4 regions of the Rummeliibacillus sp. G93 genome follow, and region 4 is predicted to be linked to each of the others. Evidence: riboswitches for the same ligand, from Rfam matches in the RefSeq annotation. Region 4 holds a riboswitch; each other region holds the start of a gene.
The links. Region 4 has a riboswitch for S-adenosylmethionine ahead of M2M59_RS00935 (O-acetylhomoserine aminocarboxypropyltransferase/cysteine synthase family protein). Riboswitches for the same ligand answer to the same signal wherever they lie in the genome.

Region 1 (8,030 bases), 1.4 Mb from region 4:
TTGGATCACTTATTATTATTGCTGCGTCGGGATTAGGAAAAAGTAAAAATCAACAAAAGTCGATTAAAATTCATATACTGAGTTGCTTTATTTTTTTTATGATACTATTATTGATTCTTTCAATTTTGGGAATTGAATAGTAATCATTAAACATGGGTTGCCTGATAATCCTTAAGCATATTATTGTAAAAAAGCCAGCAAACAATAGAATTGCTAGCTGGTTCGTATATCGAATATGTAAAAGGCTAAAAGAAAATCACCTCATTTTTCCGCTTTTTGTCTTTCTGGCATAAACTCTTACTTTGGCAAAGTAAGTATAATTTTTGTGCCAGCTGCTACTTTTTGCTCTTTATTATCAAAAATATCACTCGTTTGAAGGGTGAATTCCCTGGGGTTGCTACCATTTTCTAAAACATAACCAATATTACCTTTTTTCGTTTCATGAGGCTTGATTTCTCCTGTTATATCGTCCAGGTATATATCATGTTCAAACGTCCACTTTTGTCCGGTATTAGCAGTCAGTGATCCAACAGGGGAGAAAAGTAAACTTTTATCGCTATTATTCGTAATTTCTACGAATGCTTTTACAACGCTAAATGTTTCATCTTGTGTTAAAACATGAAAATAATCCATCATGCTATACGTTGGTTCAAGATGAATTTTTTTAACATCACGAATGATTAGTGTAATGTCTCCAATTTTATAGCTTTTCTGAGATAAATTAATGTTCTCTAATTTTGCATAACCACGCTTGTCCGTTATATCGTCCTCGGACTTTAAAAGTGTACGATCGTCTGTTACTTGAGGATTAGGTTGATACGTTTTTAGGTAATCCTTATTACTTGCAGCTTCAACATGTGTATCAGTTGAAGAGTTTGATTGGAATAAGCAGCCCGCAGTTAATGTGGCAAAGCAGAGACATATAAAGGTCATAGATAACAATTTCTTCAAAGAAAACCCTCCAACTTATGAAAAGAGGCGCCATTTAGACGCCTGCTTTCTCACAGATTTAATAGAAAATATACCTGTTTTGGGATGAAAAGATATTAAAAGCTGAGTATTATTTATCTTTAATCTTTGTTTTATTCTTTTTATTTTTTTCAATTAGATTAAAGATAATTTTCGCTTGATCTGTATTATCGATTTGGCCTGCAAATTTTGTTGATTCTGGACCAAATGCATAAACATTTACATCTTCTCCAGTATGCCCGCCAGTAGTCCAGCCTGTGTTTGAACGCTTATCGTAAATTTTTTCGATGGCATTATCGATATCTGTTACTTTACCTGTGTTGGCTTCTTTTACAGAATTGATTTCATCTTCCGTTAAAGACAAACCGCTATATTTCTTTAATGTACCTTCAACATCGGCTCCTCCAGCAATTTGTGCTGCCATAAAATCAGGGGTTTTCTTTGCAGCTTTAATGGCTTCAGGGAACCAATTATAGTCATCATTTGCTGCTAACGAAAATCCGCCAGTAGAGTGATCGGCAGTTGCCACAACTAATGTGTTTTTGTCTTTTTTAGCGTAATTGATAGCAGCTTGAAATGCTTTTTCAAAATCCTTCATTTCACTCATAGCGCCAACGATGTCGTTGTCATGGCCTGCCCAATCAATTTGGCTTCCTTCAATCATTAAGAAGAAGCCGTCTTTGTCTTTGCTGAGCTGTTTTATTGCTGAATTGGTCATATCTGCGAGAGAAGGGGTTTCGGCATTTCTATCAATCATCTTGTCCATACCGCCATCAGCAAATAATCCGAGTAATTGATTATTCTTATTCTTTTGTAATTCAGCTTTCGAGGTAACATAATTATAGCCATCTTTTTTAAATTCTTTTGTCAAATCACGATCTTCACGTACGAAATTAGATTTGCCTCCGCCGAGTAATACATCAATTTTATGTTTTCCTTTTACTAATTCATCAAAGTAATCATCTGCAATACCGTTCATATTCTTACGGCTTTCATCATGGGCTCCGAAAGCAGCGGGAGTAGCATGTGTAATTTCAGAAGTAGCAACTAAACCAGTTGCCTTGCCCATTTCTTTTGCTGATTCGAGGACTGTTTTCACATCTTTCTTATTATTATCGACTGCTATTGCATTATTGTACGTTTTTACCCCTGCTGACATAGCCGTTGCTGCAGAAGCAGAGTCGGTTACATTTTGTAACGGATCTTCTGGGTAAGTCATTTGTTGACCAACTAAGTACCTGTCAAATGATGTTTGGTTTTTAAACTTTGAGTTTGAAGAATTTTTCAAATACCGGTACGCGGAAGTATATGAGTTCCCCATACCATCACCGATTAGGAAAATGACATTTTTAGGCGTTGTTTTCTTGGAAGAACTTTTTGCCTCTGCCTCTGAACCAGCAATAGTAAAGCTGCTAAGTGCTAGAGTAGATACGGCTGCAATCGAGATTAGCTTTTTTGATAAGAATGATTTCATCAATAACATTTCCTCCTTTATTTGGTCTAACTTTACTTTAATCAACTATTATTAAGCAGATATTGATAGAAAGATAAGATATTGTAAAGAAGGGAGTTTTTTTGGTATTTATTCTGAAAATGTTATTTTAATAGAAGTCTAACGTCAATCAACGCTCTTAAATCCAACTTCATATGATATTATTCCGTTTTTTAGGAATAATTGGTACACTTAAATAACATATAATAGTGAGGCACTAATTTTGAACTTCAGCTTAAGAAGACTGATTAAATAGAGGGGGGAGATTAAACCTCCTTTTGTAGGAGTTTGAAAAAGGGATATTCAAGGAGGGATGAAGAAATGAGACAGATTATTGCGGTGGAGGAGGTTTTTCTATGGAGCCAGAAAACCTCTTACTTGATAAATATATATTAGCTCAAATTAAGAAAGATTTACCAAAGGTTTGTTTTGTTCCTACGACTAGTGGAGATCAAACAAATTATATTGATAGATTTTATAAGGCATTTAAGACTCTACCTTGTCAGCCTTCTCATTTGTCATTATTTGAGCCGGAATTTACTGACCTAGAAAGATACGTTCTGGAGCAAGATATAATCTATGTAGGCGGTGGCAATACCAAAAATATGCTAGTTTTATGGAAAGAATGGGGTTTAGATAACGTTTTGAAAAAGGCTTATAAAAAAGGGATTATACTAACAGGATTAAGTGCTGGTTCAATTTGTTGGTTCGAAGAAGGATTAACTGACCCATTGAATGCTCCTTTGTATAAGTTGGATTGTTTAGGGCTCTTAAAGGGAAGTAACTGTCCCCATTTTGACGGTGAGAATAAAAGAAAGCCTTCATATAAACAATTAGTTTCGGAAGGGAAAATAAAAGAAGGTTATGCAGTTGATGACGGAGTGGCACTTCACTTTAAAAATGAAATATTATCTTCTTCTGTTAGTTCAAGACCAAATGCAAAGGCATACTATGTTAAGTACATGGATAATGGAGCTACTCAAATTGAGATAGATACATTGTATTTAGGCAATTCTTAGGTGTCACCTTATTTAATTACTGAACGATTTTTGTGAGGAAAGTTTTCTAATGTTCCTCATCTTAAAATAGGCTAGAGATGGTTAGGTGATCATGAGCCTTGGACATGTGAAAACTGTGAGAAATAGGAAGAGAATGATATAATTAAGTAAAATATTAATTAAAAGGATTGAAAAATGGATATAATAACAAATTTTTTTGAAAAGTGGCTAATGCTGCTAAACTTTAATTCTAATATAATACATAATACGGCTCTAATCTTACTCTACCTCCGTTTATTATATTTGCCTATCAAGATGATTTATATAGTAGCGAAGAAGAGAAACGAAGAAACTGAGCCTTTTTCAATAATTAAGATTTTTAAAAAATTAATTATTGTACTGTTCTTTAATTTTCTACTTGGTTCGGCCTTACTCAAGTTCCTGCAGCCAAATTATCTAGCCAATTGGATACCAACAGGTTGGCGGTCTGATTACATTCTGTTAACAGTGATTGCTGCCTTAGTTATCCTATCATTATTTATTTTTATACCTCGCCAAATTTATCAATTGAAGAAAAAAGAACAAACCTTAGGTAAAATGTTCTTGAAATTCAGCTCGTTTTTAATAACGGTGTTTTTCGTTTTTTCATGCCTGTTATGGGGGTTTAATGGACTTTTCGCACCCAAAAGAATTGAACTAGAATCACCTGTTGTACTCTTCGATTTAAAAGAAAAGCCAATATCGGTCGTTAAAATAAGTAAAACTACACCCAATGGAACAGAAAATGGAATAACCACCAACTTTAAAGGTTTCTTAATGAGTGCTATTGATCTTCATACTGGTAAAAAGCTGTGGAGTAGGATCTCTACTTGGCAAGAATACTTAGTAGGAGAGACTAGCGAGGGACTGTTGGTGTTAAATAATAAAAAGAAAACCCTTTATTTTATAGATCCAAAAACAGGGAAAAAGCAAGCAGACGAAAAAGACTTTCTGAATAAATTCCCTGTATTAGAAGATAATTTAAGCTACATGTATACTGACTATTCTATTAAAGGTCTAAATAAAGTCTATCTTTACGGCTTAGATGGTCGTTATTTTAAGTTAAATTTAGCTACGAACGAAATAAAAGAAGATCCGAGTTATGCTGATAAAATACGTACTTTACCAGTAGGATGGGATGAGAGTGTAGCAGGTGTTGAAAAACGAAGCGAGAAAATAAAAAAACTTTACCCCGAGCTAATGGGCGTAAGGCTAGTTGAAAGTAAGCCTGTTGAAAAGCAGCTCATTGTTTATCAGAAAAAGCGCAACGATAATCGGCAGACCTTAGCCTTACTTGATCTTACAAAACAAGACTTGATTTGGGAGCAACTTTTAGATGCTCCACTTGAGAATGCCACCACTTCATTAGAAGTATTCGCTGACACAAAGTTTGTCTATGCTTGGACGGGACGTTATCAATATAAAATCAACAACGAAACAGGGAAAGTAGTGTATCAGTATGATTATAAGCTTGGAAAATAATTAATAAACGAAACTACTAAAGTCTCTTTCTTGTACTTTGTTTACTATAAACTATCTATAAAAGCCGATGAAATTCTACTTAGCTGTAAAATTTCATCGGCTTTTAAATTGGAAAGAGTATTTTTCCTCTTTTATTTGTAAATTTCATATCCACTAGTAATCAAAAAAGAAAATAAACATAAACCTAAACAACCCAATGCAACACCCATAAAAATAAATGTTACTGTAAAATTTTTATTCATTGATCGGAAGAAATTAAATAAGGTAATGACTAAACAAATGATAAAGAAAGAAGTCCAATAAGGTAGCAAGGTACGAGTAGGACCTAAAATAAGAAAGTTAAGAAGAAATACAAAGCTTACAAGCAAAAAAACAGTCAGTATTTTTTTCATAGAATTACTCCTTTGTAAAATATGGGTAATAACACTTTATCAAAATTTTCTAAAATATATAATGATTATTAGAGAAATAATCATTGAAAATAGATAAAAATAATAAATATATAAACCTCGTTAGTCTATGTAAATAATAAAAGAAACATCAATAAGAAAAATAAAAATCTTTTAAAATATTATTTTATATTGACTATTCAAAAATGACCATGTATAGTAAAAATCAATCAAATAATCATTTTTCTTATCCAGAGAAGCGGAGGGACTGGCCCTGTGAAGCTTCGGCAACGGACATATGCACCGTGCCAATTCCAGCAAGCGATTAAGCTTGGAAGATAAGAACACGTATTTGTACATATGAAGCCATATGTCTTTGTGTCCTTCTTCTTCCATGGAGAAGGATTTTTTTATGGCAAAATTAATTTGAAAGGGGGAATTAAAAACACAGTTTAGCAGATGTACCACTTATACTTAATTAAATATTGCCCTTATCAAGAGAGGTGGAGGGACTGGCCCTTTGAAACCTCGGCAGCGGACATTTTTGCACCGTGCCAATTCCAGCAAGCGATTAAGCTTGGAAGATAAGAAGACGTTACCGTACATATGAAGTCATATGTCTTACTGTCCTTCTTCTTCCATGGAGAAGGACTTTTTTGTTGAAAAAATCGGAAGGAGATTGAACGGATGATAGAATTCCAAAATGTTTCTAAAGTGTATAACAGCGGAGGAAAGGAGATACGTGCATTAAATTCGATTAATTTAAAAGTTAATAAAGGTGAAATATTTGGCGTAGTCGGCTTCAGTGGTGCAGGAAAAAGCTCCTTAATTCGTTGTGTAAATTCACTAGAAAAACCTACTTCCGGAAAAGTCATAGTAGACGGTCATGACTTAACAACCATTAGCAAAAAGCGAATTCGCGAAGTAAAGAAAAGCATTGGTATGGTATTTCAACACTTTAATTTGCTCAATTCCAAAACAGTATATGCAAATGTAGCCATGCCGCTCATTTTAAGTAAAGTTCCTAAGGATCAAATCAAACAAAGGGTTTCAGAATTACTTGAATTCGTTGGTTTAGGTGACAAAGCTCAAGTCTATCCTGATCAACTATCCGGCGGCCAGAAACAACGCGTAGGCATAGCGCGCGCTTTAGCAACACAGCCTTCAATTCTACTTTGTGATGAAGCGACCTCTGCTCTAGATCCACAGACAACTGGTTCCATATTGGAACTCTTGAAGAAGATTAACAAAGAGTATGGGATTACGATTTTAATGATCACGCATGAAATGGCTGTCATTCGAGAAATATGCGACAGAGTGGCAGTGATGGAAGCGGGGAAAGTGATAGAAGAAGGAACAGTATTTGATATCTTTTCCGCACCGAAAACTAACACTGCTCAAAACTTTGTTAGTACCGTAATGCATGATCAAATTCCACCATCAATACTCAATATGATGGAACGCAAGCAAGCACTAAATCATATTTTCCATATTACGTTTGTCGGCGAGTCTACAGGAAGTCCTTTTTTATCACAGTTATCTAAAATTCTCGATGTGGAAATCAATGTGCTATTCGGCAATATTACCGAACTGCAAGGTATTCCTTTTGGCAAACTGATTGTTGAAATCCAAGGAGCCGATACGGAAGTGAAACGAGCATTATCATATATGCAAGCTCAACAAATTCTTTACAAGGAAGTGGTAGCACATGCTAGTTAATTCTGAACAAATCATTGAAGCGCTCATTCAAACTATTCAAATGGTTGGTTTTTCATTTATCTTTTCAATCATTATCGGCCTTCCGCTAGGCATCCTGTTATTTGTCACTCGTAAAGGACAGATCATTGAGAACCTTCCAGTATTCACGGTTTTAAATGCAGTGATCAATGTTTTCCGATCTGTGCCCTTTATTATTTTGCTCGTAGCCATCATCCCAGTTACCCGGCTCATTGTCGGAACATCTATTGGAACATCTGCAGCTATTGTTCCACTAGTCTTCTACGCAGGCCCTTACATTGCTCGATTAGTTGAAAGCTCGCTACTAGAGGTTGATAAAGGTGTTTTAGAGGCGGCAGATGCTATGGGGGCTACTCCATTTCAGACAATTTTCAGGTTTTTACTGCCTGAGGCTCTTAGTTCACTTATTGTGAATTTTACCATCGCGACAATTGGTCTGATTGGAGCATCGGCTATGGCAGGAACCGTAGGCGGCGGTGGTATTGGCGACTTAGCCATAACGTTCGGCTATCAACGTTTTGATACGACCACCATGCTAATTACCGTAGCCATACTAATTGTTTTGGTTCAGGGGCTACAGTCATTTGGCAACATTTTATCGAAAAAAATAAGAAGAGGTTAATCTAAGGAGGAAATTAAAATGAAAAAATGTTTACTATCCATTCTGGTGCTGTCACTAGTTATTTTTACGGCAGCCTGTTCAAGCGAATCCAGCGGTAAGGAGGCAGATGGAAAATCAAAAACATATAAAATCGGCATTACGGGGACAGATACGCAAATTTGGGATTATGTAGCGAAAAAAGCAGCTAAAGAAGGAATCAAAATTAAGCTTGTATCTTTTAATGATTACGTACTTCCAAATACAGCGTTAGCAGATGGTGAGTTGGATGCCAATTCATTCCAAACTGTTGCTTATTTTGACCA
Region 2 (8,030 bases), 1.2 Mb from region 4:
ATATCATGCTGTATCTTTAAATTCCCTGTTAGTTTGCTAATACCTGAAAGAGCATTAGAAAATTTTGATGGCTGATGTGTAAGATGCAGCCAAGGAGATGTTAGTATCATGCCTGCACATTCGTATTTCCGTATTTGTATTAATTCCATTGCAAGGCTTGCGCCAAGGCCATGCCCCATTATAAAGATTGGTAAATTATAATTTATAGCAACCTCCATCATTTGTCGAATGAACTTTAGGTACTCTTTAAACCCTTCATCATGCGCTTTCTTTTTCCGGCTCACTTCGCCATGACCAGGCAAATCACCTGTGATAACATGCATGCCAGATACACGTAGCTTTTCAATAAGCCAAGGATATCTCCGATGATGTTCATATGCACTATGTATAAAAACAACAACAGCTTTCGCTTGTCCCTCTGCTTCCCATTTCCACATTCTATTCCGCTCCTCAATTCTCACTTTTCTCGTATTAACGGCTACCAAAAATTAGAATGATATACTTCTATATTTTGACCTTCAATACCTGATAGGTTTAGGTAACAATCAGAGAAGATAAAATTCACTGATTGTCGTATCACTCTATTTTAACGTATTTTACAGATTTCAGTTTCCTTCCAATCTACCATTTGTTACGATATTAATAACATCATAGCTTGAAATGAGGCGAATTTTCGATGATTTACCCTTATCACAACAAAAAACCAAATATCGATCCCTCTGTTTTCATAGGAGATCATGTCGTTATCACTGGGGATGTCACAATTGGACCAGACTCATCTGTATTTTATAATACAGTGATTAGAGGTGATGTGTCCCCTACTATTATTGGAAGTAAAGTGAACGTACAAGACTTGTGCTGTTTACACCAAAGTCCTGGCAGACCGCTTGTCCTAGAAGATGAGGTAACAATCGGTCATCAAGTGACACTACATAGCTGCCATGTAAAAAAAGGTGCGCTTATTGGTATGGCATCAATTGTTTTAGACGGCGCAGAAATTGGCGAGGGAGCATTCATCGGGGCAGGGAGCCTTGTGACACAAGGAAAAGTAATACCTCCGAATACAATGGCTTTCGGCCGACCAGCTAAAGTAGTACGGGAATTAACTGATGAAGATAAAAAAGACATGGTCCGCATTATCAACGAATATCATGAAAAGGGCCAGTTCTATAAATCTGTCCAACAAAATTCAGAAAGATAATAAAAAGATGGCTTCTCTCAAAAGGGAGGCCATCTTTTTACTTTTTATTCTTCTTGTTCCTCTCCATTGCCATTGCCTTTGAGTGACTTACCATATTGTCTGTCACGTATTTCCTTTGATAGCGCGAAAGAGGTGTATAAGACAAAAATAATCCCTAGCCAATAATATCCCTTTTCGACAAGGTCCCAGTCTGTATTCCAAACACTTATCATCCCTATTCCAAATGAAGCAATCGTTGATAAATAACAAAGGAGCAAATATTCTTTTGTTACTTTAATTCCGTCATGCCGATCGCGAATTGTCTTTACAAGTGAAAAAGCAGAAAAAGTAATCCACCCCAACAAAATAGTATAGAATCCTCGCTCAACAAGTTGCCAATCTGTATTCCAAATCGCAACTAAGACAAAACCAAAGCCGGTTAAAAAAGCAGCCCATGTGAGAAAAAAGAATTCATTTGTTTTCAACCATCTCTCCTCCTTGAACTTCTTATTAACTTATTCAAAGAGAGAAAAGGTTATGAACCGAAAATGTATCAAGCTTTTACTTTGCCTTCATTTTATTTTTAAAGAATAGTTTGTTCACAACCTATCAAGATTAATGGAGAATAAAAACCAAAAACCCTATCACAAATGTGACAGGGTTCTCATAAGAATCAGCTTATCGCTTAGGAGGAAAAACCTCCATAGCAAGAAACTCTATTTATTTAAATTTAGCTTTCAATTCTTCAGCTTTATCTGTATTTTCCCAAGGTACATTTAAATCAACACGACCGAAGTGTCCGTAAGCCGCTGTTTGTTTATAGATTGGACGGCGAAGATCAAGCATTTTGATAATGCCTGCAGGACGCAAATCAAATGTCTCACGAACGGCTTCTACTAATTTGCTTTCTGTGACCTTTCCTGTACCAAAAGTATCTACAGAAATAGAAACTGGCTGAGCTACTCCGATTGCATAAGCTAACTGAACTTCTGCGCGCTCTGCTAAGCCTGCAGCTACAATATTTTTAGCTACATAACGAGCTGCATATGCTCCAGATCGGTCTACTTTTGTTGCATCTTTCCCTGAGAATGCACCGCCGCCATGACGCGCATACCCACCGTATGTGTCAACGATGATTTTGCGTCCTGTAAGACCTGCATCCCCTTTTGGTCCACCAATTACAAAGCGGCCTGTTGGGTTAATGAAGTATTTTGTGTTTTCATCCAGTAATTCAGCTGGCACTACATTATTGATTACTGTTGATTTAAGATCTTGTTGAATTTGTTCTAATGTTACATCTTCATCATGTTGAGTTGAGATAACAATTGTATCCACACGTACTGGATGGTTGTTTTCATCATACTCAATTGTTACTTGTGTTTTTCCATCCGGACGCAAGTATGCAAGTTGACCTGTCTTGCGAACCTCTGTTAAACGGCGTGCCAATTTGTGAGCTAAGCTGATTGGAAGCGGCATTAACTCAGGTGTTTCATTGCAAGCATAGCCGAACATCAACCCTTGGTCCCCTGCACCAATTGCTTCGATATCTGCATCTGACATTTTGCCTTCACGAGCTTCCAGTGCTTGGTCTACACCTTGTGCAATATCCGGTGATTGTTCACCAATTGCTACAAGTACTGCTAGGTTTTCTGCATCGAAACCGTATTTACCGCGTGTGTAACCAATTTCAGCTACTGTATCTCTTACAATTCCTTTGATGTCAACATATGTTGAAGTCGTCACTTCTCCTGCAACAAGGACAAGGCCTGTTGTGACAGTTGTTTCACATGCAACTCGCGCATTCGGGTCTTTTGCAATAATGGCATCTAAAATGGCATCCGAAATTTGGTCACAAATTTTATCTGGATGTCCTTCTGTTACGCTTTCTGAAGTAAATAATCTTCTGTTAGTCATTTGGTTGGTTTCCTCCTAAATCAACGAGATCCTCTCGAAAGTGATACGGTACTCATTACCCATGTCCGTTTAAATGGATTAAACGCCAAGCTTTAGCTGCTTTTTAAACACGAGGATATAGAAAGTGCCCTTACATACATGCTATATATTAATATGAAACAAAATCAATTTGCCTCAATTTTTACACAAAAAAACCTTTCGCTCATTCGCACAATGAGGAAAGGATATGTTTCGTAAGCACCTTTCACTCTTATCGTTCAAGGAATATTCCTTGCATCAGATTAGCACCAGCGCATTTAACACTTGATAAAATGCAGGTTGCCGGGTTTCTTAGGGCCTGACCCTCCACCAGCTCGGGATAAGAGTATCCGTTCTATAGCATATAGTAAGCGAATTGAACAAGAAAGTCAAATTTTCGATAAAAAATAAAGAAAAAAGTTGATTTTTGATGAATTTTGTTGTGTGATGTAGTTAAGCGTTTTCGTAAAGTAAATTAATGAATTAATTTATATAGAAAACTTTTAAAAAATAACGAGTTATTAGTATAGACTAATACGCTTAATGTGTTATACTAATTCTCGAAAAGATTAATACTCACCCACTTAGCAAGGGTAATAATATAAAAAGGATGGTACGTACACAGATGAATTCAGTAGAAATTGCGAATGAACTGAATGATTTATTACAAGGGCGCAATATTTTAGAACAGCTTTCAGTTCCACAATTAGTGGAAAAAGCAACTTCACGTGGAGAGGCAATCTTAACGGTAGATGGTGCTGTTCGCGCAGTAACTGGCAAATATACAGGACGTTCTCCTAAAGATAAATTTATGGTAGAAGAAGAATCCTCTAAAGACAAAATTGATTGGGGTAAAATCAATCAACCTATTTCTTCAGAAGTTTTCGATTCATTATATACGAAAGTAGTAGACTATTTAAAAGAAAAAGAAGAAATTTTTGTTTTCAAAGGATTTGCGGGTGCTGACCCTTCATCCCGTCTTGGCATTCGTGTTGTGAACGAATTCGCATGGCATAATTTATTTGCACATCAATTATTCATCCGCCCTACAGCTGAAGAATTAGAAGAACATGAAGCAGATTTCACTATTGTTTCTGCTCCTACCTTTAAAGCTGATCCAGCAGTAGACGGAACATCTTCTGAAACATTCATTCTCGTATCTCTAGAAAAACGCATTATTTTAATCGGCGGCACAGAATATGCTGGCGAAATGAAAAAATCAATCTTCGGCATTATGAATTACCTATTACCACAACAAGGTATTCTGTCTATGCACTGCTCTGCAAATGTTGGTGAATCAGGCGATGTAGCATTATTCTTCGGCCTATCCGGTACAGGTAAAACGACTTTATCTGCTGACAGCAATCGCAAATTAATTGGTGATGATGAGCACGGCTGGTCAGACAATGGAGTATTCAATATAGAAGGAGGCTGCTACGCGAAAACAGTCAACCTTTCTGCTGAAAAAGAACCAGAAATCTATAATGCTATCAAATTTGGCACAGTGCTTGAGAATGTAACAATCGATCCAGAAACACGCATACCTGACTATGATGATACTACATTAACTCAAAATACACGTGCTGCATACCCAATCCAAAATATCGAAAATATTGCAAGTCCATCTGTTGGTGGTCACCCTAAAACAATTATTTTCTTAACAGCTGATGCGTTTGGCGTATTGCCTCCAATCAGTAAATTAACGAAAGAGCAAGCGATGTATCATTTCTTATCTGGCTTCACTTCCAAAATTCCTGGAACAGAACGCGGTGTCGTAGAACCAGAACCAGTATTCTCTACATGCTTTGGCGCTCCATTCTTCCCACTACATGCTTCTGTATACGCAGAAATGTTGGGTGAGAAAATCGATGCTCATGAAGCTAATGTATTCTTAGTTAATACAGGCTGGACTGGCGGCAGCTATGGTGAAGGCAGCCGTATGAAACTTTCTTATACTCGTACAATGGTTCGCGCTGCAATCGACGGCAAGCTAGACAATGTATTCACAGAGCAAGATCCATTCTTTGGTCTATCTATGCCTACACAAATCGAAGGCGTGCCAACAGAAGTTTTAAATCCGCGTAATGCATGGGCGGATAAAGATGCTTATGATCAAAAAGCTAAAGAACTTGCTGGCATGTTCCATGAAAACTTTAAAAAATTCGGCGTCATTTCAAAAGATATTTCTGAAAAAGGCGCGCCAATCGTTTAATTGCTACAACTTATCGCTTACAACCTATAAGTAAATCCAAATCGCAAAAAAATCCCCGACAGGCCAAAAGGCTAGCCGGGGATTTTTGGTTTTTTAATCTGTGTCATCTGGAAAAAATTCTGCTTCTGTATCGTATTTCTTAAACATCTCAAGAATAGGTTCGGCATCTTCTCTCGTTAGTTGATTAAAGAAAATCTCTTCTGCATAATTTCTTATTTCTATGCCTTCTATTCCATGATCATCATGGAACAGAATAGAAAACCATTTTAACTGTTCTTTTGAATCGGCTGAGTGGTGAATAAAATAATCTCTTATTTTATCATTTAAGGTGACACGCTGAATTTTTACTAAGCCTTCATCCTGTGAACTAAAACTGAATTGTTCCAGTTCTTGAATTGCCTTGCTTTCTTCCTTCCAATTTTGCACCTGCAGCTCATTATAGGGTCCAGAATAAGCCTCCCATAATTCCTGCCAGAAAGGATAGCGTTTTTTAAACGGCAAGGTATCACTTTTATGCCTTACATCATTTGTCGCTTTAAGATAACCCATCTTTTCACCTACTTATTTTATTGTAGTTTCATCCATTGGCATGCCCCTCGGAGGACATTGCGATTGGCTACACCAGGGAAGTAATGAGTGAATTCGGGATAATACCAGGTTTCAACTCTTTTATTTAATTCCTTTAAGCGCTCTTCAAGTAGTTCAGCATGCTTAAAACTCACATTGTCATCTTTCATCCCATGAATGATTAAGACCGAAGCATTAATTTCTTTTATTCGGTCTAAAGGCGTGCGCTCTTCATATGCAGCTGGATTGGTCATAGGAGAACCTCCGAATACGCGTTTCATCATCCGACGCATATCAACCCGTTCTTCGTATGTGTACTCAATGTTAGAGACGCCTCCCCATGTAACAATGGACGTGATGTCATTTCGAATAATACCAGTCCAAAGAGCCATAAGCCCACCTCTAGAAAATGCGAACAAATGAATTCTCTCACTGTCACAGAAACGCTTCAGCACTTCGACAGCATTTACTGCATCAAAGCGGTCTTCGCCAGCAAACATATCCTTTCCTTCACCACCGCGTACACCTCTATAATACGGCGCGAATACGACAAAGCCATTTGCCGCAAGCTGTGTAATGCGAGCAGGACGTACCATCCCTACATTTTGAATCCCACCTCGCAAATATAGGATTCCTTCACTCTTTGGATTTTGTATAGGCGTAGCAAGAAGCCCTTTCACTTTTAAACCTTCCGACCAATATGTAATCTCGGCAAGTTTGACATTTGGATTGGGCGATGGATAATCCCTCATGTAATGGATATCACCATTGATATTCACGTTCACTCACCTTCTCTAACATTTTTTTCATCCCTGCATCTTTCATATAAAAACTTAGATTGTTACAGTGATCTAATTCTTCATCATCCAACAGACATGTGCCAGCTGTTTCTTTATACTGGTGATTTTGTTCGATTGCTTGGACAGAGGCTATAAATACCGCCTTCGTAAAAGGCCTTTCTGCGTGAACTATATAAGTGGCAAACCAAACTATATCTGAGAGCACGGCCCCTGTTTCTTCATATACTTCCCTTCTTGCCGCATCTTCTAACATTTCCCCCTTCTCTACCTTACCGCCCGGAAATTCAAGACCGCGAAGAGGGTGCTCGGTCAACAACCATTTCCCTTTATATTTCGCTAATACCAACACATGTTGAGGTTTTATGGAAAAAGAATTCTTTTTAAAAGAGAGTTCACAACCAAAGCCATTTAAATCTGTATATGTAAACATACCTTCGCTCACTCCTTGTTTTTATAAGTGTAACGAAGGTAAATCAATCCATCAACTGTAATAAGGCATTCCTTCAATAAATTTCTTAGTCTCTTCATCGCCGTATTCATGAATGATGGCATAAACTTTAGCCAACCGTTTATCTACTTCATTGTTTTGTGCATCAAGATGATAAGGAACAGCTGGAAGGTGTGCACGCCACATACCACTTGCTTCCCATCCTTGCATTTGTCTAAAAAGTAAATCAAGTACCTTTAACATTTCAGCATTCGTATTTATTTGGAATTCCCAAGGTGCTAGGTCTGGAGAAAAATTATAATATTTATGCATTACTGACACATAGGCATCTACTTGTTCTGACATGATGTAATCCTCCTTTATTTGATTGGCCACATTTTTTATAGCATGGTTGTGTTTTATTTTTTTATACGAGGATTAGGCATTTAAAACGTTTCTTGTCTTTCAACTTGCATATTATATAAGGAAACGGAAAATTCAGAAAGTGGTGAGACTATGCATCTATTCACTGGTGTCTTCTTAGCTGGTCTTCTTATTGGTCTATTTCTTGATGCGCTCACACTTATATTCTCTCCTCGTTCTAAACATGCAGTGCGAATGACAGTATTATTTATCATATCGATTTTTCTTTTTATTGTAAGTTTATTTATGAGCAGCACGCTCGGAACCATGATTGGCTTTTTAAGCCTTGGTATTTATACGACAGCCCTTTTATTAGCCTTATTCGGTATATGCAGGATATGGAGAATGAGAACCTATTATGGGATAGTCATATTCGTCGTCTGCTGGTTTATTCTTTCTTTATTCAGATAAAAAGTGGTACCAAATAAAAAATATTTAAAACCCCACAACCGGCAATTGTGGGGCATTTATATGAAATCTCCAACAATT
Region 3 (8,030 bases), 1.6 Mb from region 4:
GGCAATGCTTTAATGCGTGGAATGTCGCCACCCACTGTTACTACAATTGCGTTAACAGTCTTTAAGTGTTCCTTCAATTCTGGATAACGCTCGTCACGGATGGCTTGGCTGAGGCGGTCAATCATGTTTTTCATTAATCCAGTCATGCTATACCAATAAACAGGTGTAGAGAAAATCAATACATCACTTTCTAGGATGGCTTCAATGATTTGATCATAATCGTCAGCAACTGGTCTAAAACCTTTCATATCATGTCTCAAATCATGGATAGGTTCAATCATAATATCTTTTAAGTAGATGCGTCTGTGAGTTACATTTTTTGTTACGATATCAGTGAGAATTTCTGTATTACCATTAGCGCGAGAACTTCCTATAAAGGTAGTAATTTTCATGCAATTTCTCCTTTCTATCGTTCTTATTCTCTATTATAACTTAATAAAGTGTTCAATTGTTAGAAATTTCAAAAAGTAAACAAAAAGAAAGAATCACAAACATATCGAATAAAAATAGGCTTAGCTGGCCACTCTGAGAGAAAGGAGTGTTTTAAATGAAATTATTAAAAAATACTTGGCCTATGTTAGTCGCTCTTCTCATTCTAACCGGGTGTTCGACAAACAAACAAAAAGTAGACAACTTAAAACCAGTAAGTGGAGAAAAAAATACAACCATTCACGCAACGGCTAAGTTTCTTAATACAGAGGGTAAAGAGTTAGGGAAAGCAAATTTGACAGAAAATGAAAAGGGCGTACAAATCGATTTGAAGTTACAGGGTTTACCACCAGGAGACCATGGGATCCATATTCATGAAAAAGGGATATGTGAGAAACCAACATTCGAATCTGCAGGAAGTCATTTTAATCCAACTCACAAAGTTCACGGATACTACAACGCAAAAGGTTATCATTTAGGCGATCTTCCAAATATACAAGTGGAAGAGGATGGAACAGTAGATGTAGGTTTTGCGACAAAGGCCTTCACTTTAAAAGAAGGAGCACATAATACATTGTTTGATAAGGATGGAAGTGCATTTGTTATTCACGAAAAAGCAGATGACTATAAAACTGATCCAAGCGGTAATTCAGGCGCACGAATTGCGTGCGGAGTAATTGAAAAAAATAATTAACATCTTAAAAAAGCTAACGCCATATCATATTGACTACCAGACGAGAGAGCGACAAAGCCACCTCCAAGCTGTCGCTCATTATTCTCAATAAGTAAGAGACGATTAAGTATGTTGCTTCAGCAATGGAGACCATGATAAGCTGTCAATTGGTTGCGTCTTGATGTTGAAGAAATTGTGTAGTTACTTATATCTAGTGTTATCTGTTAAGGATTAGAACTTTTTCTAGGAAATATGGGTAATAACATTATAAAAAATCAGTAATGGCTTCTGCGTACAGAAGAATATTTATTTAACCAAAGTAAAACCGCTTGAATCTTATCATTCAAGCGGTTCTTTTATTTAATAAGTCTGTAATACGAATGCTTTAAGCAAATCATCGTATTCGCTATTCATATCTTGGTCTGTCTTTTGAATTGTCCATTTACCATCTGTTTCTTTTAAAATAAGTGCATATTCACGACTATCTTCTTTCAAACTCGTATTGTTCATAATTTGATCAATACGGCTAAATGTGTAATTTAAAGCATCTTCTTGTGCTTTTTTATATTCTTTATAGCTATATTTATTTTGGTTTTTCTTAGCAAATTGTTCGCTTACTTTTCGAGATTGTTTATAAAGATCTGATGTGTCGAAATTTTTAAAGCTAACATTTACTTTAGCCTGTTTTGAATCACCATAAGCAATTTTATAAGTAGGCTCAATTTTTTTATTTAAAGCGTTTCGGTATTTTTCAATAAACATTTTTTCTAAACGCATGGATGGTGTAAACTCACCAAAGCCTTCCTTCAATTGATTGGCAAGTTCTTCATCAAACTTTTGGCTGTCTGCTAAGACATCATTTGTGAGTAAGGATTTAAAATCTGGATTGTCATTGCTTAAGAAAACTTGATCAACATAAGCTGCTACAGCTTTCTTGGCATTCTCTGAATCATTTTTATACTTCGACGGATCCACTGATACTACTAACTCTTTATGTTTCTCACCTTTGTCATCATAAATGCGCGGTTGATAATGAAGCTCATACTTTTCTTCTTTATTGACAGGGTAAAAGAGGTCACCACTCGCTTTTTTCTCAGGAGAGATACTTCCTGATAGTTCTTTAAAAGATTCTTCATCCGGTGGATTTACATAGACAGAGTCAATTTTTTCATCATCTTTGCTACCATATAAACTAAAGTTTGAAGAATTTACTGGGATTTCATTTTTAGATTTATTTTGGACTGTCACATTTAATTTGAGATATGTTTTTTCATCGGTTTCATCATACTTGGTAATTGTTACATATTCTCCAGAATTAACTTTAAACGCAATATCACTCGCTTCGCTTCCAGATTTGTTTGTTTTTTTGCTGCTTCCACATGCCGCTAAGGCAAAGGTAAGAATAGCCAATAGGCTTAGCAGCCACAAATTCTTTCTGTTAATAGGAAACCCCTCCGTTTTCTTTTTAATTTGCTGAACCAAATGGTAACCAATCTTTCACAATAGAATCATCATTCTAAGGTATTCAACTGCAAAATTTTTGTGAAATGCTTATAAATAAGCAGTGAAAGGGTATGGATTCTTCTAGTTGCCGTATGTATTTGTTCGTATTCCGCCCCTTGAGAAAAGAGACTTTCACTCTCATGAAAGTCTCTTATACATGTCTTGCACGGATGTATGTGAGTAATAGAGAAGCACTAGCCTAGCCAGGATAGCGCTCTTCACTTGAAGAGGTATCCTTTGTATGATGGTTGTGTTTTTCATCTTCAACTTGTTGATTTAACTCCTCCATTGGGATGGGATCAACCGTTTGCATTTCAGGGTCTTTGTCGTAGATACTTTCTTTATCAGACTTTACTTCATCTGGTGTATCCAATGGTCCTTCTTTTAAATTTTCGGCTTTGTCATTTTCTTTCATTTTCATCATCCTTTCTTACTTTACATATAGCCTCAATTCAAAAAGTTAAACCATTTTTTAAACAGAATTCGGCAATTTTTGTGTGTAATCGGTAATAGTGGTGATCAGCTGATGGTTTCCTATAAAGGATAAAATGTATTACTTCTAAATTCTAGTTTTTCTTATAAAATAGTGTAAAATAGAGAAAAAAGAAACAGTACTAAAAACTCTATTTATACTAAAATACTCAGAGGTAGGTGAGTACAAATTGCCAATTTACAATAAATTAGTCCGAGATTTTATCCCGCAAATCATCGAAGGAAAAGGGAAAAAATGTATAGTTGAACAATTGAGTGAACAAGAGTTACTACAGAAAATGAAGCAAAAATTCATAGAGGAAGCCTATGAAGTACAAGAAGCAAAAAATAAGGAAGAGATGAAGGAAGAATTGGCAGACCTTTTGGAACTTATACATACAGCATTAGAAGTTTATAATATTTCATTGAAAGAATTGGAAGAATCACGTTTAGCTAAAGCTGAAAAAAGTGGACGTTTTTCAAAAGGTATTTATTTGGTTGAGGTGCAAGATGAGGAGAATATATAGTTGATTTAAAATCAAATTTAAAAATTTTTAAAAAACATTGACAATTCTATTTATTGCGTTATTATATATTTATACAAACTTAATATGTTGATTTTCTTATCTAGAGAGGTGGAGGGACTGGCCCTTTGAAGCCTCGGCAGCGGACTATTAAAGTACTGTGCCAATTCCAGTAGCGTAAAGCTAGCAGATAAGAGGAGCGTTTTTTTCGTATGGTATTCCAACCCTCTTCTTATTCATTGAGAAGAGGGTTTTTTCTATTTAGAGGATAGAAGAGTTGGAGTCAATTAGTCAATTAACTAAATGAAACTAAGGGAGAGATTTTGATGACAAAGACGTTAGTAAAAGCACCATTTAGAGCTGATCATGTAGGTAGTTTATTAAGACCAGAAAGCATTCACCAAGCACGTAAGGACTATCAAGAAGGTAACATATCCGCAGAACAATTACATCAGATTGAGACGGAAGAGATCAAAAAAGCGGTGGATAAACAGATTGATGTTGGTTTACAAGCAGTAACTGATGGTGAGTTTCGACGTAGATTTTGGCATACAGATTTTCTTGAACATTTAAACGGTGTTGAAGGATATATCCCAGAACACGGCTTCAAATTTAAAGGAGAAGAAACAGAAAAATATGATGTTCGTAATAACGGAAAGATTTCTTTCAACTCAAATCATCCGCATATTCAAGATTTTCTAGAGTTCAAAGAAATTGTAGGAGATCGGGCAATTCCAAAACAAACGATACCTAGCCCAAACCAATTATTCAATGCTGGCATAAGAAACCTTGACATCTATCCAGATATCGAGGAATATGCGAGTGATATTATCCAAACTTACCGGGATGCAATCCAGGCCTTCTATGAAGCAGGTTGTCGTTATTTGCAGTTGGATGATGTCTATATTGCGGGACTGAATGCTGAGAATATCCCATTTAACGACAGTGGATATTCACGTGAAGAATTGATTAACCTTGCGCTTCGGGTAGCAAATGGAGTGTTAGAAGGCAAACCGGAAGATTTAATAGTAACTACCCATTTATGCCGGGGGAATTATCGTTCAAAATGGGCGTTTGAAGGAAGTTATGCTAAAATTGCTCCAACTTTGTTCGTAAATGAAAAAGTGGACGGATTTTTCTTAGAATATGATGACAATCGGTCTGGCGACTTCACACCACTATCCTATATTCCAAAGGGCGGGCCGCAGGTAGTTCTGGGAGTATTTACTTCAAAATTCGGCGAGTTGGAAGACAAGGAAAACATCAAAGCTCGTGTAGAAGAGGCAACACAATTTGTACCACTCGAGCAGCTATGTATCAGCCCACAGTGTGGATTCGCTTCAACCCATCATGGTAATATTCTAACGGAAGAAGAACAATGGGCAAAATTAAAGTTTATTGTTGATATATCAAAAGAGATTTGGGGATAAGAGAGTGGGAACAGCTAGTAAAGCTGTTCCTTATTTTGATTCATAGAGGATTTACTGATTTAGCTTGGAGTCTAATTCAATTTTAGGGTTAATACTTTTTAAAGTAGCTAAAAATTGCAGCTGCTCCTTTGGAGATACAAGTGCCATTTTATTGTTTGCGTCATAAATGATCTCCAATCGATCTATTGAAAGGGCAGGGGCAGCAAGCAAATTTTTGGTTTTAGCAATTGTTTTAATCTCTTTGATAGGAACGTTCTTTTTGAAGGGGCCATTTCGAATAATCAGGTAGCTTTGATTAACTTTATATCCTGTACAAAACCAACCCCATATGAGCAAAATTGCTAACGGAACAGTAAAAACAAGGACTACATAATCTCTTCCTGCAACAAGAGGTGCGAAACAAGCAATGATTGTACCCCAATATAAAGGGTATTGCCATAAATCTTTTTTAGATGGGTAATACATCTTGTTAAATCCTTTCGCTAATTTATTTTTAAAACATTCATATATGGAAATTAATTCTTTATATTACTTTATCAAATGCAGACCCGCATTTCATTCTATTTTAGTTCCAATAATATGAAAATTCTTTGCATTCCCTTATACTAATAGAAAGAAAGGTATATACAATACATGGGGGTGTCCAAATTGAAAACACGTGTTACAGAGATTCTTGGAATTAAGTATCCCATTGTCCAAGGTGGTCTTGCTTATTTGGCTTACGCCGATTTATGCGCTGCGGTTTCAAATGCTGGCGGGCTAGGACAGATTACAGCCGCTACTTTGGGATCTAAGGAAAAGCTTCGAGATGAAATCCGAAAAGTGCGCACATTAACAGATCGTCCTTTTGGCGTCAACTTCGCTATTTCAAAACATCAAAATGCATATGAAGAGCTTTTAGAAACCGCAATTGAAGAGAAAGTACCTGCTATTTCTATTACAGGTGGTAATCCAGCACCAGTGTTAAAACGCGTTAAAAATGAAGATATTCGCACTCTAGTCTTGGTTTCAGGAGTAAGGCAAGCTCAGAAAGCGGAAGAACTAGGAGCAGATATATTGATGGCAGTTGGTCAAGAAGGTGGCGGCCATTTAGGACGCGAAGATATTGGCACAATAGTTCTTGTACCGCGCGTTGTTGAATCCGTATCTATTCCTGTTCTTGCTAGTGGCGGTATTGGCGATGGTAGAGGATTGCTTGCAGGCCTCTCGCTTGGTGCTGAAGGTATTGAAATGGGTACACGTTTTATCGCCACTAAAGAATGCGTCCATGCAAGTGAAGTGTATAAGCAAGCGATTATTCACGGAAAAGAAACAGATACTGTCGTAATCAAGCGGTCACTTGGTGCTCCTGCCCGCACCATTAAATCTCCTTTCACAGAAAAAATACTTCAAAAAGAAGAAAGCGGAGCAACTTATGAAGATTTGAAAGATATGATTAGTGGTGAAGCGAATTGCAAATATATTTATGATGGCGAGCAAGAAAGTGGTTTTGGTTGGGCTGGCCAAGTAATTGGTTTGATTGATCATGTGCCGTCTGTCGCTCAACTATTTGACGAGGTGATAGAAACAGCAGTAAACGGGCAAAATCGATTAGCTCAAATTTTAGGCGAGTAGCCTATTGTAGCCTCTTTATTAGAGGCTTTTTGTGTTAGGTGAGCTACTATATCATAATTAATCTGTATATTGGTGACAATAAGCTAAAAAGATAAAATGACGGAGGTTTCAATGAAAATTACAATCGAATGGACTTACAAAATTCCACGTGGTGGTATGGAGACAGTCTTTCGCTCTGATCAAATGGAAGCTGGAAAAGCACTTAAAATGGCGGAAGATATTGAGAAAACAGGACGTATTAAAAATTTACTGTTGATAGACCCACATGGTAGTACATGGACAATGAAAGAGTTAAAACGCTATTTGAAAGAAATTGAAGAGGAGCCACACAATATTACAGTTTATTTTGACGGCGGATATGATTTAAAGACTGCGGTTTCGGGACTTGGTTGTGCTATCTACTTTGAACAAAATGGTAAACAAAAACGACTGCGAAGAAACGTACAGGCGGTTGGTCATAAATCAAACAATGAGGCAGAGTATGCAGCGCTACATTTGAGTATTATCGAATTGGAGCTTTTAAATGTACATCATATGAATGTACGCTTTTTGGGAGATTCACAAGTCGTAATCAATCAAATGAGTGGTGAATGGGCGGTGCTAGAGCCAAATTTACTAAGTTTTGCAGATCGTATAGATACTGCGCTAAAAAAACTAGGCATTGAAGCAGAGTATGAACATATATCACGTAAAATGAATGGTGAAGCAGATCGTCTTGCTTCACAAGCATTGCAAGGCATCGAAATTGCCGCACAAGTAGAATACGTATTAGAGAGTGACTAATTATTGAAAACAGACATTAAGAAAAAGAGTGAGTAGCTTGAAAGTGTTAATAATAGATGATGAACAAAAAATAACAGATGTCTTAACATCTTATTTTGAGAGAAATGGAGATCAAACCTGTGTAGCAAATACAGGGGAAAAGGCTATTGAGATGATGGACAATATACCGCTTGATATGATTATTTTGGATTTAATGCTACCGGATATGGATGGGGAGGAAATCTGTCGGTATGCCAAATTGAACTATCAAATACCCGTCATCATGCTGACAGCCAAAATATCAATTGAAGATAAGGTGAACGGCTTTAACAGTGGTGCAGATGACTATGTGGTCAAACCATTTCATCCAAAAGAGATACTGATTCGGGCTGAAAGACTCCTTCCCTTAAAAACACAGCAAGATGTGATTAGATTTGGAGACCTAACTATTCTTAAAGAATTGAATACAGTTAAAAGACAGGAGGAAACGATACAACTAACACAGCATGAAGCAACGATTTTATGCTTGCTTGCTGAAAATCCTAAAAAGGTATATAGCCGGGAAGATTTACTGTACAAAATGGTTGGTGGTGTACAAGAGAATAATCCTCGTGTTGTTGACCA
Region 4 (8,030 bases):
TTTTCTTTGTCTGCATCTATATCACTAGCCTTTAAAACGGCTTGAAGGGTACCAAAAGAATCGTTATTGTATAAAGATTGTCCTCTTTCTCTGAAAGTCGTTTTCTTGTCCAACATAGTTTTTGTAATTCCAAACTTTAAAACATTTGTTTGATCAGGATCTTCATCTATTATTTGTTTTGCATAAATTAAAGCATTAGGGTGTAAGTAATCATCCGAATCTAGGAAAATGATATACTTTCCATTTGCATGCTTGATGCCCATATTTTTATATTCTTGTAAGTGGTTATTCCCAGACATGTTAATGTCGTTAACGTCCAATTTTGATTCCTTCAGCTTAGAAATCACTTTAGAATTGTTATGTAAAAAAACTATTTCAAAGTCCTTAAATGTTTGGTTTTCTAAACTTTCTTTATAATTATAGAGAAATGTTTCGCTGCTTTCTTTATAAGATGTAACTATTGAAAAAAACACGGTAAGTCCCCTCTCTCCAACTATTTGAAGTTATAAACAATTATACATTATTTTCCCTAATAATATAGTTAGAAACATCAAATTTTTGACATAGGAAGCCTTTAGTCTCCATATTTACTACTTTTTTGGATTAGGTCGAATTAGATGGTCTGTGGTGATTAAGAACTTTTTGAAAGGCTAACTAACGCGACAAATAGATTAATAAGCATCGATACCCTGATGCTACAATTGGATCATTACTGTCAGGAGCTGATACAATGACTAATTTATATTTTGTTAGGCATGCACATTCTACCTATACACCTGATGAATTAAATAGACCTTTATCAGAAAAGGGATTTTCTGATGTCACTCTGGTTACAAGATTATTAAAAACAGAGGGAATTGATGTTGTTCTTTCAAGTCCTTATAAAAGAGCGGTTCAAACCGTAGAGGGCATAGCAGAATACATACATACAGATGTAGGAATTATAGAAGGTTTTAAAGAACGGACTTTAACTACAGTCCCTTCAAATGATTTTGCTTTTGCAATAGCAAAAGTATGGGAAGACTACAACTTTTCATGGGAAGGTGGAGAGTCTAACGTTGTGGCTCAAAAAAGGGGTATTGAAGCTACATTTAAAATATTAGACAACTATAAAGATAAAAATGTAGTGATAGGAACACATGGAAATATCATGGTGCTAATCATGAATTTCTTTGACAGACAGTATAATTTTTCTTTTTGGCAGAATCTTGATATGCCAGATATATATAAATTGAATTTTGACGGAAAAGTATTAAGAAACGTAGAAAGAATTTGGGATAGATATTAATTCTTTTTTATTTAATTGGCGTTATTGTTATTAACACAATTGCTCCTGAACTCTATATCAATTTATTCTGGAATTTTTTTCATTTCATGAAAGATACGTTATGGATTGCGACAATACCAGTTTATTCATGGAAAGATATGCCGATTAAGTAGACGATAAAAGTATGAAGTGTAAAGCCATGAAAAACTACTCTTCAACCTAAAAGACTAAGAAGAAAAGTTATATAATGCAAAAGGATAGATGTATACAGGCCCACACTCCTGTTCATCTATCCTTTCTTTTTAAACCAATATTATGATAAATATCTTTTAATTGAGTTAAATTGAAATAACAGTTTTAGTTTTTGTCAGCATATCGCCATAATCTTCCACCATCGCGCTCGCAGTCGGAAGCATTCCCGCTCCTGGGCCTACAAGTGTTACGGTGCCTAGCAGATCCGCCTCAATGGCAACAGCGTTGTTTACTTCCTCAATTGAATAGAGAGGGTGACTCTGATCTATGAGCTCAGGTCTAACTGTCGCATGCACCTCGCCTGTTTTATAATTTTTTTGGACTAGTGCAATATGTCGGTAGCGCATGCCTTTTTCAGTTGCTTCTTTTACTTGTTGGGATGTGATTTCATTAATACCTTGTACTTTTACATCCTTCCAATCTGGCTGCTCTTTAAATGCTAGTTCACTGAGGATCATTAGTTTTCGAAAAGCATCTTGGCCTGATATATCGTTATAAGGATCTGCTTCAGCGTAGCCTAATTTCTGTGCATCTTCTAAAGCATCCTCAAATGCCATTCCTCTTGCACGCATTTGGGTCAATATGTAATTGGATGTTCCATTTAATATACCTTGAATGCGCTGTACCTCATTGACACGAAGCAGATTTTGCATCGTTTTTATAACAGGAACGCCGCCTGCAACTGTTGCCTCAAAACCTACCTGCACTCCATGTTTCGCTGCTTTTTCCTGAAGTGATTTGCCATGCTTAGAAAACATCACTTTATTAGCGGTGATAACGTTGCATCCCTTTTCAATAAGGCGGTCAAGGTATTGATATGCAGGTTCCTCTCCTACAATTGCTTCGAAAACAACATCAAGATTCGAAATATCCAGGATTTCCTCTATTTGATTTGTCAGCATCTCTTTAGCAGCATGAGGACGTGGCTTATTCGGATTGCTGACGAGGACTTTTGCTACTTCTAGGTCGACATCTAGCATCTGTTTCAATTGACTGCGCTTTTCTGTTAATATGCGATAGACCCCCTGGCCAACTGTACCAAAACCTAATATAGCAACCTTTACCTTTTTCAAAAAACCGCCTCCATTGTCTTATACTGAATTAATCTACATACTGATGATTTTAGCTTACACAGAGTATGTTTACAAGATAAATCCTCCTACAAAAGACATGTGTGTACCTGGAGTGTTCATTTAAATCAAAATGAAAAGAGTGAAAAGACAATCCATCACTCTTTTCTTTATTTATTTAAAAAATTTTTTAGGAAATGCTGCTACTTCCCTGAGGCGAAGCGAAACTCATTAACAAATTATTTTGCTGCAACTTTTGGGCTTACCTTTGTGAATGCTTCTTCTAGTGCAGAGATGATATCATCGATTGCTTCTAACCCAATAGATAAGCGAATTAATTCCTCTTGCACGCCTGATTTTTTCAACTCTTCACTGTTTAATTGTTGATGAGTTGTTGAGGCCGGATGAATAATCAATGAGCGGGCATCTCCTACATTTGCCACGTGACAGAACAATTCGACATTGTCGATAAATTCGCGTCCAGCATCTCTGCCTCCTTTAATTCCAAATGTAAGAACAGAGCCATAGCCATTCTTTAGATACTTTTTAGCAAGAGGAGCGAATTCACTATCAGAGAAGCCATTGTATCCTACCCATTCCACCTGAGGATGCTGACGTAAGTATTCAGCTACCTTTCTAGCATTTTCATTATGATAAGGCACACGAAGATGCAGTGTTTCAAGACCTTGCAATAGTTGGAAGGCAGCATCTGGGCTAAGCGTTGGCCCAAAGTCGCGCAGCAATTGTACGCGCAGGCGTGTAGCGAAAGCTGCATTACTCACATCAATGCCATAGCGGATGCCATGATAGGATTCATCTCTTTCTGTATAGTCAGGGAATTTGCCTCGTGTCCAATCAAACTTGCCTGCATCCACCACCACGCCAGCGATTGTTGTACCGTGCCCGCCAATCCACTTAGTCGCAGAGTGAATCACAATATCAGCGCCATATTCAATAGGACTACATCCAATCGGTGAGGCAAATGTATTGTCGATGATTAGAGGGATTTCGTGTCGATGGGCAATATCCGCAATACTTTCGATATCTGCTACTGAAAGACTAGGATTACCAATCGTTTCAACATAAATCGCTTTTGTATTTTTTTGGATTGCCCCTTCAAAATCTTCAAGCTTCCGTTCATCTACAAATGTAGTATTGATTCCGTATCGCGGCAAAGTATTAGCAAATAAATTGTACGTTCCTCCATACACACTCGCAGCTGAAACTATATGATCACCAGCACGCGCTATATTTAAAATAGAAAATGAAATGGCCGCCATGCCTGATGATAGAGCAACCGCTGCTGTTCCACCTTCAAGCAAGGCTACTCGTTTTTCAAAGACATCAACAGTTGGATTCATGATTCGAGAATAAATATTGCCTGGCTCTTCCAAGGCGAATAATTTCCGTGCATGCTCTGTATCATTAAATCTATAGGCTGTTGTTCGGTATATTGGCACCCCAATTGCACCAGTTGTAGGATCAGGCGTTTGGCCACCACGTACTGCTAAAGTCTCTTTACGAAATTCTGTCATTCTAATTCCCCCTAATATAGTTTGAGATGGAAAGCTGAGGTGTGGCAAGGATTTTTCCAAAAGAAAAACCCTTCTTCACATAAGAAGAGGGTCATTAGCATTTTCCTCCCCTTATCTGTCAGATTCGCAATAAAGAATCTGTAGGAATTAGCACCATGTAAGATAACTTACTGGTTGCCGGGCATCGCAGGGCCTTTCCCTCCGCCACTCTTGATAAAGGTAATTTATTCTGTTCCATCTTGTTGTTGTAAGTATAGGTATTGCATTTTAAAAAGTCAATACTATTTTTTGATATTTCTAAATATTACATACAAGCGGATTCGTTTCGCTAGTCATTTCCTACAATTTCTCCTATAGTTAATTAGAGAAATCCACAAAATAGGAGTTGTTCTACAGATGGTTAAAGATTTATTGCGTAGCCATTCATCAGTTCGAAAATATACAGGTGAAGAGATACCAAGAGAGGTTGTACGAGATTTAATTGAAACAGCACAAATGGCTGCTACCTCACATTTCATCCAAGCATACAGTGTCATCTGGGTAACTGATGCCGACAAAAAGAAAAAATTAGGCGAGCTCTCTAACAATGAGTTCCAATTCAAAACAGCGGGTGCTTCTTTCTTATTCTGCGTTGACTTCAAGCGTTTGGAGGCTGCCGGCAAAAAGCAAGGTGTAGAAATTGTGGCTGATTCTGCTGAAAACCTTCTTGCAGGCGTAGCCGACGTAGCACTATTTGCACAAAACTTTGTTATTGCTGCTGAATCAGAAGGATACGGCATTTGTTATATTGGCGGTGCACGCAATAACCCAGCTGATATCAGTGAATTATTCAATCTGCCTGAACACGTTTTTCCTATGTTCGCCATGACGATCGGAAAACCGACGAAAAGAAATGAAACAAAACCAAGACTTCCACTGGATGCCGTGCTACATGAAAATAGTTATGATGAAGAAAAATACGATACATTACTTGATGAATATGATGCGACATTAGAAGAATACTACCAACATCGTTCATCGAATCAAAAAATGTCGAATTGGACAAAACAAATGGCTGATTTCTTAGTGGAACAGCGTCGTCCATTTATCAAAGACTTCCTTGCATCCAAAGGATTTACTTGGAAATAGAAAAACGCTCTATAAGGTTTTTGGCTTTTGCCTGCCTTATAGAGCTTTTTTAATTATTTTTCTTCGATTCCCTCTATAACCATTTCTTTTACTGGTAAAAAGACTTCGCTTGAATTCACATATTTCAGCTTCACCGTGTCGCCTTCTTTCAGATAGACTGCGAGAGGAGCCACTTCTGAACTCACAATATAATTTTCTTTATTATCTAGCAAGAAGGAAACAGTTGTGAAATCCCCATTCTTTTCTTTATAAACGCGGACTACTTTTCCTTGAGTTTCTTTTTCTTCTGCTGCAGATGTTCCTTTTAGCGAACTGTTGCCAATTCGGGAGATAATTGTTTTATATTGCCGTAGTGCTTCATTTGGAGTTGCAGCAGATACTGAAAGTTCAGGCCTTGCTGCAGACACAATCGAGTAATTTTGTAGGAAGCCATTGGAATCTAATACTGGCACAAGCCAGCTAGCTTCACCGTAAAAATTGTAGATAATCGGCATAGAAGCACGCCATTTTTTCTCGATGAATTTTTTTTCAATGATTTGAATAGCACCCTGCGAATCCATATAGGATTCTTCTTTATTGCCTGTATAGTACGTTGCATGACCTGTACGCGCGTCTGTTAAAGAGTAGCCAAGCATAGAATCTACGCCTTTTTTCGGACTTCTAAAATCAGTGAAGTAAAACATTGTTCCATTCTCATCAAAGACAGGGCTGACATTCGCTTCTGTCCCTTCATCTGATGGCAATTTCACATCTTTCTTGCCGACTAGACTATTCCAAAAACCATGCACATATTTGCCGAAATATTCATTTTGTCGGCTTACTGCTTCGGGAGAGATCGCTCCGTCAATAAAGGCAGGTATTTTATCTAATGTATACGTTTTAGAAGCGCCTGTTTTTACATCTACCATAACAATGCCCTTTGGATCAAAGCCATTACGCGCAGAAATGAATTTTCCATACGTTCTGATATAATATGGCTTGCCGTCATCGTCTACTTCCAATTGTGGATCGCCATAAAAAATTTCTTTTGGATTAGCAAGTCTCATATGGCGTTCGACATTATTGTTAAAATAGCCAGAAGCTGTATAAACCATTTCTGATTTAACGAACTTTGGATTGTTAGATGAATCGGTTGCACTCATGATGAGATACCCTGGCGAAACTTTCCCCTTCATCCATTTGAAAAAGTCAGAAAACTCAACGGGTGCAATATAAACATATTCGCCCGCTACTTTTTGGATCTGCAAATCTCCTAATTCATAATAGCTAGGATTTGGCACTTGGCTGAAGGCCTTCTTCATCTTATTTCGTGCGAATTTTGGTGGAACACTTGCAGGTGTTTTCGTGTCATCAAACGCTTTCATTTCCACTTTGTGATCCATATCCGCCGACTCAAATTTTTGATTGGCGTTAAAAACGGGAGCAGCTAAAAGATAACCAAAATAAATTAAACTAGCAAAAGCGATTAAACCTTTTATTTTACGTTCCATGCCTGTAGATAATAAAAGACCAATGATAGCAAGAACTAAAATAACAGGCCAAATTATAGACCAATTTTGATCTATTTTAGTTACATAGAAGACAATGCTCGAGATTAATGTTCCTACAATAAAAATAAATAAGCCAAATTTTAATTTAAACGATGTTTTACGATCGCCCTCTGCTGTCTTACTTGCAAGCGGCGTTACCAAAACCATTGCGATCAAACCGATCAACGCTGACATCGTAAGAGTTAGTGTCATGTATTACTCATCCTTTCTTATCCTATAAATACGGTTGGGATGAATGAAAGTTTCAAAGAATTTATATGCTTGAGGATATGGAGTTCCAGCATCATTAAATAGTTCAACTAGATTGGTATAATTATCCTCCAATTCGGGAATTATTTTAAAAAAGGTAATTGGAGGATAAATAATGCCAGAAAAATATGGAAAGCTTCCAGAAAACACTCAATCTTATTGGATAGACTCTGTAAAGTTGCCCACATTTCCGCGTTTAGAAGAAGACATTAATGTTGATGTCGTTATAGTAGGTGGTGGTATCGCCGGGCTTACTTCTGCTTTTCTATTAGTTAACGAAGGTTTAAAGGTTGCTATAATCGAGGCAGACCATGTGCTCAATGGAACCACAGGGAATACAACTGCAAAAATCTCAGCTCAGCATGGTTTAATTTATGATGAATTTATCAGGAATATCGGTGAGAGTAAGGCAAAGCTTTATTATGAAGCAAATGCAGAAGCACTGCATTTCATCGAAAATACAATTAGTGAGCATCGCATTGATTGTGATTTCTCTAAACAGGATGCCTACGTTTATGCGGTCACGGAAGAATATGCAATGAAAGTAAAGAAAGAAGCTGAGGCTTATGAAAAGCTTGGCATCAATGGCGAATTGGTGAATAGCATTCCTTTTAATATCGATATACAGAACGGGATTGTAATGAAAGACCAGGCACAATTTCATCCATTAAAGTACTTGGCACATCTTCTACAACACATTACAGAAAAAGGCGGCCAAATCTTTGAAAATACAACAGCTGTCAACATAGAGACAAAGGAACAGCCAAAGGTTTTAACCCGCGAGAATCATAGCATTACAGCTAAACATGTGCTTATTTGCACCCACTTCCCTTTTTATGAGGGCATGGGACTCTACTCAGCAAGAATGCATGCAAGTAGCTCGTATGTACTTGCTACAAAAGTAAAGAACAAATATCCGGGCGGTATGTATATTAGCGCTGAGATGCCATCACGTTCTCTGCGCTCAGCAACCATTAAC

Region 1: linked by a shared signal. The riboswitch ahead of M2M59_RS08050 (methionine ABC transporter ATP-binding protein) and the one ahead of M2M59_RS00935 (O-acetylhomoserine aminocarboxypropyltransferase/cysteine synthase family protein) in region 4 are both predicted to bind S-adenosylmethionine.
Region 2: linked by a shared signal. The riboswitch ahead of metK (methionine adenosyltransferase) and the one ahead of M2M59_RS00935 (O-acetylhomoserine aminocarboxypropyltransferase/cysteine synthase family protein) in region 4 are both predicted to bind S-adenosylmethionine.
Region 3: linked by a shared signal. The riboswitch ahead of M2M59_RS08690 (5-methyltetrahydropteroyltriglutamate--homocysteine S-methyltransferase) and the one ahead of M2M59_RS00935 (O-acetylhomoserine aminocarboxypropyltransferase/cysteine synthase family protein) in region 4 are both predicted to bind S-adenosylmethionine.

The regions. Positions count from the first base shown of each region.
Region 1 covers NZ_CP097314.1:1,615,751-1,623,780, forward strand. Annotated here, with positions in the region: gene M2M59_RS08025 (DUF4352 domain-containing protein) at 298-951, opposite strand; gene M2M59_RS08030 (alkaline phosphatase) at 1,061-2,443, opposite strand; partial or broken gene M2M59_RS08035 (Type 1 glutamine amidotransferase-like domain-containing protein) at 2,800-3,480, shown strand; gene M2M59_RS08040 (PA2928 family protein) at 3,655-4,980, shown strand; gene M2M59_RS08045 (hypothetical protein) at 5,112-5,372, opposite strand; SAM riboswitch class I at 5,614-5,714, shown strand; SAM riboswitch class I at 5,858-5,960, shown strand; gene M2M59_RS08050 (methionine ABC transporter ATP-binding protein) at 6,057-7,088, shown strand; gene M2M59_RS08055 (methionine ABC transporter permease) at 7,078-7,728, shown strand; gene M2M59_RS08060 (MetQ/NlpA family ABC transporter substrate-binding protein) at 7,747-8,030, shown strand, end outside.
Region 2 covers NZ_CP097314.1:2,257,698-2,265,727, forward strand. Annotated here, with positions in the region: gene M2M59_RS11230 (alpha/beta hydrolase) at 1-437, opposite strand, end outside; gene M2M59_RS11235 (gamma carbonic anhydrase) at 677-1,201, shown strand; gene M2M59_RS11240 (YiaA/YiaB family inner membrane protein) at 1,246-1,665, opposite strand; gene metK (methionine adenosyltransferase) at 1,901-3,094, opposite strand; SAM riboswitch class I at 3,342-3,459, opposite strand; gene pckA (phosphoenolpyruvate carboxykinase (ATP)) at 3,738-5,324, shown strand; gene M2M59_RS11255 (hypothetical protein) at 5,418-5,873, opposite strand; gene M2M59_RS11260 (alpha/beta hydrolase family protein) at 5,891-6,670, opposite strand; gene ytkD (RNA deprotection pyrophosphohydrolase) at 6,654-7,121, opposite strand; gene M2M59_RS11270 (transposase) at 7,173-7,484, opposite strand.
Region 3 covers NZ_CP097314.1:1,746,760-1,754,789, reverse strand. Annotated here, with positions in the region: gene M2M59_RS08715 (flavodoxin family protein) at 1-392, opposite strand, end outside; gene M2M59_RS08710 (superoxide dismutase family protein) at 548-1,123, shown strand; gene M2M59_RS08705 (DUF5105 domain-containing protein) at 1,463-2,512, opposite strand; gene M2M59_RS08700 (hypothetical protein) at 2,805-3,020, opposite strand; gene M2M59_RS08695 (nucleoside triphosphate pyrophosphohydrolase) at 3,268-3,603, shown strand; SAM riboswitch class I at 3,697-3,797, shown strand; gene M2M59_RS08690 (5-methyltetrahydropteroyltriglutamate--homocysteine S-methyltransferase) at 3,927-5,030, shown strand; gene M2M59_RS08685 (PH domain-containing protein) at 5,082-5,495, opposite strand; gene M2M59_RS08680 (NAD(P)H-dependent flavin oxidoreductase) at 5,679-6,644, shown strand; gene M2M59_RS08675 (reverse transcriptase-like protein) at 6,756-7,427, shown strand; gene M2M59_RS08670 (response regulator transcription factor) at 7,471-8,030, shown strand, end outside.
Region 4 covers NZ_CP097314.1:169,960-177,989, reverse strand. Annotated here, with positions in the region: gene M2M59_RS00950 (bifunctional glycosyltransferase family 2 protein/CDP-glycerol:glycerophosphate glycerophosphotransferase) at 1-473, opposite strand, end outside; gene M2M59_RS00945 (histidine phosphatase family protein) at 731-1,288, shown strand; gene M2M59_RS00940 (homoserine dehydrogenase) at 1,606-2,592, opposite strand; gene M2M59_RS00935 (O-acetylhomoserine aminocarboxypropyltransferase/cysteine synthase family protein) at 2,829-4,124, opposite strand; SAM riboswitch class I at 4,233-4,344, opposite strand; gene nfsA (oxygen-insensitive NADPH nitroreductase) at 4,521-5,252, shown strand; gene M2M59_RS00925 (hypothetical protein) at 5,306-6,994, opposite strand; gene M2M59_RS00920 (FAD-dependent oxidoreductase) at 7,167-8,030, shown strand, end outside.